Regions from separate parts of the Lichenibacterium dinghuense genome, predicted to be linked through region 1. Evidence: predicted binding sites of a transcription regulator. Region 1 holds the regulator's gene; the other holds the start of a gene.
What was found. The regulator PhoB, encoded in region 1, activates phosphate uptake and scavenging genes when phosphate is short. The targets are predictions, from matches to a motif close to TGTCATNNANCTGTCAT.
Positions count from the first base shown of each region.

Region 2: the regulator PhoB is predicted to act here: its motif matches at 871-887, upstream of L7N97_RS15315 (phospholipase C).

Region 1 covers NZ_JAJLMN010000001.1:1,133,801-1,136,197, reverse strand. The annotation lists gene glcF (glycolate oxidase subunit GlcF) at 1-1,165, shown strand, start outside; gene phoB (phosphate regulon transcriptional regulator PhoB) at 1,313-2,056, opposite strand; gene phoU (phosphate signaling complex protein PhoU) at 2,073-2,397, opposite strand, start outside.
Region 2 covers NZ_JAJLMN010000001.1:3,206,630-3,209,026, reverse strand. The annotation lists gene L7N97_RS15320 (EAL domain-containing protein) at 1-337, opposite strand, end outside; gene L7N97_RS15315 (phospholipase C) at 962-2,397, shown strand, end outside.

The DNA of each region.
Region 1 (2,397 bases):
CGTCGACCGCTGCCTGTCCTGCCTGTCCTGCATGACGACCTGCCCGTCGGGCGTGCATTACATGCACCTCGTCGACCACGCCCGCGCCCACATCGACCAGACCTACGAGCGGCCGAAGGCCGACAAGGCCCTGCGGGACCTCTACGCCCGCGTGCTGCCGCACCGGGGCCGCTTCCGGGCGGCCCTGATGGCGGCGCGGCTCGGCCGCCCCTTCGGGAGCCTGATGGGCCGCGTGCCGGGGATCGGGGCGCGGCTCGCGGCGAGCCTCAAGCTGTCGCCGACGAAGCCGCTGCCCAAGGCGAAGTACCGGCCCGGCGACACGGTGCGGCCCGACGCCGGGCCGCGGCGCGGGCGCGTGGCGATCCTGACCGGCTGCGCCCAGCAGGTGCTGCGCCCCACCATCAACGAATCCGCCATCCGCCTGCTCGGCCGGCACGGGATCGAGGTGGTGCTGCCGAAGGGCGAGGGCTGCTGCGGCGCCCTCGTCCACCACATGGGCCGCGAGCACGACGCGGCAGCCTACGCCAAGGCCAACATCGACGCCTGGACGCGCGAGATCGAGGGCGAGGGGCTCGACGCCATCCTGATCACCACGTCGGGCTGCGGCACCACCGTGAAGGACTACGGCTTCATGCTGCGCGAGGACCCGGCCTACGCGGCCAAGGCCGCGCGCGTCGCGGCACTGGCCAAGGACGTGACGGAATACCTCGGCACGCTCACCCTCGACGCCCCGGTGCGGACCCTCAAGGGGCCGCTGGCCTATCACTCCGCCTGCTCGATGCAGCACGGGCAGAAGATCACCGACCTGCCGAAGCGGCTGCTCAAGGAGGCGGGCTTCGCGGTGAGCGACGTGCCGGAAGGGCACATCTGCTGCGGATCGGCCGGCACCTACAACCTATTACAGCCGCAAATCGCGGACGATTTGCGGGCCCGGAAGGTCGCCAACATCCGCAAGGTCGCCCCCGTGGCGGTGGCGGCCGGCAACATCGGCTGCATGACGCAGATCGGCATCGGCACCGAGATCCCGGTGGTGCACACGGTGGAGCTGCTCGACTGGTCGCGCGGCGGCCCCGCCCCCCACGGCTGGGATATCCCCGACGCGCTCGTGGTGAAGCCGGAGGTGGCGAAGCCGGCCGTGAGCCCGCTCGCGGCGGCGCTGGGGTGAGGCCCGGAGACCCGGTCGAACACTTCTCCGGTGTCGTCCCGGCTCAAGGCCGGGACGACCGTTCGGAGAGGGAGGCGATCGCTTGAAAACCCGCTCCGGGGCTCCGCCCCGCGCCCCGCCGAAGGGCGAGCCCTCCGGAATCCCGGATCAGCCCTTGCCGAACGTCTCGTCGAAGCTGTAGCCGGCGCCGCGCACCGTGCGGATCGGGTCGCGCTCGCGGCCGCGCGACAGCGACTTGCGCAGCCGCCCCACGTGCACGTCCACCGTGCGCTCGTCGATCTCCACCGCCTGGCCCCACACGCCGTCGAGCAGCTGGGAGCGCGAGAACACCCGGCCGGGGCGCTCCATCAGGTAGTCGAGCAGGCGGAACTCCGTCGGCCCGAGGTGGATGTCGCGCACGCCGCGGCGCACCCGGCGCGTCTCGCGGTCGAGGTCGAGGTCGCCGGCGGACAGGCGGCTCGCCACCCGCTCGGGCCGCGAGCGGCGCAGGAGCGAGCGCACCCGCGCCATCAGCTCCGGCACCGAGAAGGGCTTCACCACGTAGTCGTCGGCCCCCACCGACAGGCCGCGCACCCGCTCGGCCTCCTCGCCCCGCGCCGTCAGCATGATGACCGGCAGGGTGCGGGTCGCCTCGCGGGCGCGCAGGCGGCGGCAGATCTCCAGCCCCGACACGCCGGGCAGCATCCAGTCGAGGATCACGAGGTCGGGCACGGCCTCGCCCAGCCGGAGCTCGGCCTCGTCGCCGCGCTCGGCCCGCTCCACCGAGAAGCCTTCGGCCTCGAGGTTGTAGGACAGCAGCGTGCCCAGCGCCTGCTCGTCCTCGACGACCAGGATGTGGGGCGCGGTGCCGCCGCCCGTCGCCCGCACGGGGGCGCTGCGCATCACGTTCATGGCTCGCGCTCCCCGCTCAGGGCGCCTCGGGCGCCAGGCTCGCGCCGGGCCGCGTCTTCGGCCGGTCGAGCGGCATGGTGCCGCCGGTGACGAGGTAGAACACCGTTTCGGCGATGTTGGTGGTGTGGTCGCCGACGCGCTCGATGTTCTTCGAGCAGAACAGCAGGTGCGTGCAGAACGAGATGTTGCGCGGGTCCTCCATCATGTGGGTGAGGAGGTCGCGGAAGATCGAGTTCTCCAGCGCGTCGAGCTCGGCGTCGCGCGTCCACACCGCCTGGGCGCGCTCGACGTCGCGCTCGGCGTAGGCGTCGAGCACGTCCTTGAGCTGGTTGGCGGCGAGC
Region 2 (2,397 bases), 2.1 Mb from region 1:
AGATGACGAGGACGCGCGGCGGCTCGCCCGCGACGGACGGCAGCGGCACGAGGCTGCTTTCCCACCACCGCGGCAGGCCCGTGGCGGTCGGGAGATAGCCGCGCAGCGTGCTGCGGCGCCCGTTCACGGCTTGCGCGAGCGCGTCGCGGGCCGCCTCGCGCTCGTCCCCCTGCCAGAACTCGACCCAGTTCCGCCCCACGGGGGCGGCCGGCCCATCGAACCCCATGGCGGCGGCACCGCCCGCGTTCAACAGCAGCAGGGTGCCGTCGGCCGCGAGCATCTTGATGCAGTCATCGCTCGCCTCGAACGCCAAGGCGACGAGGTCGTGGTTCAGCATCTCGGAAGGTCGGACCGAAAAGCCCATCGTGGTTCAGTCCGGCGCTCTGCATGTCAGGGACAAAGGGGTGACGCCGTCGATGGTAGGACAGGCCCGTTAACAATTGAGGGTGCTATCCAGGGTGCCTCCAGGGCGGCGCTTCAGGAGGCGGCGTCCACGGAGACGGTGGGATTTCAGGGGTATGGGGCGGCGGGCGGAGCGCCGCACATGGCGGAGCCCGCCGCCCCCTGGATGGCCACCGTGCCTCTGGCCAGGATCGGGTTCCGACGCTCGACACCGCCCGGAGAACACGAAGTGCGGTTCGGCAAGCCGCACATCCATCCTCGACCGTTTCTCACCGGTGTGGATCGCAAGCCCGCGATGGCCGTCGATCCACGTCCAGGAGCGGCCTCGTATACCCAAGAGATCGCCCTTAGGCCGTTTGGCCGAGAGAGAAAAAAGGCTCCAGAACGGTCTCTCGAGACAACAAACGCACAGATCTCCCGCGTACCCACGATGGCGATCTCGACAGCCCCGGGGTGGAAGTCCCGGCATGTCACGCGCCTGTCGTGGATCGTGGCTTATCTGCGGCTCACCCTCGCCGGCCGCCCGTCCCATCGCGGCCCTTCCGTGACCGGAGCCCCGATGACGCTCGCGAAACGCCTCCGCGCCTCGACCGCCCTGCTGGCGGCCGCCGGCCTGCTCCACGCCCCCGTCGCCTTCGCGCAATCCGCGCCGCGGCCGGCGCCCGCCGAGGCCGCCATGACGGTGATGCCGGAGTCGAGCAGCTTCGTGAAGCAATACGCTTCCGTGCCCTCGCTCGCGCCGAAGCTGACCTATGCCCAGAAGCAGGCCCTGTTGAAGCAGCACATCAAATACGTCTTCGTGCTGTTCCAGGAGAACCGCAGCTTCGACCATTACTTCGGCACCTTCCCCGGCGCCCGCGGCCTGTTCTCGGGCGGCAAGCTGAACACGGGCCTGCCCGGCGCCGTGCAGCCCATCGTCAACACGGACGGCAGCGTCGGCACGATCTCGCCCTTCCTGATCCCGCAGACCGTGACGGCGGCGAACGGCAAGGCCGTGCCGCTCTACCCCGCCGACCTCGGCGACGTGGACCACGGCCACACCGGCATCGCGGTCGGCATCGACGTCGACCCGGCCACCAACAGGAGCCGCAACGACCGCTTCGCCATCGACAACGAGGGCCTGACCACCGACGCGTCCGGCGCCCTCGTGTCGAAGGCGACCAACATGGCCGCGACCACCAAGCCCACGCTGGCCCAGAAGCAGACGGCCGAGCTGGTGATGGCCCACGTCGACTGCGACACGGTGCCGTTCCTGTGGCAGTACGCCGACCGCTTCGCGCTGTTCGACAACTTCCACATGACCGTGGACGGCCCCTCGACGCCCAACGCCATCGCGATGATCGCCGGCCAGGGCGGCGAAACGCAGTACGTCAAGCACCCCGACCAGGTCGCCTACGAGCCCGTGCTCGGCGACCCCGGCCCCTTCCCGGGCTCGAACCTCGACAAGTCCGCCGTCAAGCCGCCCTTCAACCCGGCCGACGAGAACCCCAACAAGCCCACCCTGCCGCAGACCTACGCGTCGCTGCCCCTGTCCTTCATGGGCCCGCAGATCCAGCAGATCATCAAGTCGGACGAGAACCCGGCGATGGACCTGCTCGACGTGCAGAACGACATCCTCCAGATCGCCAAGCACAACAAGACCAACGTGCCGTGGGGCTGGTACCAGGAGGGCTACGACCACGAGCCCTTCGACACGGGCGCCAACAACGCGGCCTCGACGGCGAGCTACATCGTCCACCACAACGGCCCGCAATATTTCGGCTACGTGGGCGACAACCCGCAGGAGCTGCTCCACCTGCACGGGCTCGGCGACTTCTACACCGACATCGCCAACAGGGCCCTGCCGGCAGGGGGCGGCGTGTTCTACGTGCGCGGCGGCTACAACAACCTCGACGGCCTCGTGCCGCAGGACCCGAACCCGACCGTGCAGGCGGCCTTCAAGGGCAACAACGACCACCCGGCCTATTCGGACTCGCAGATCTCCGAGGCCGCGCT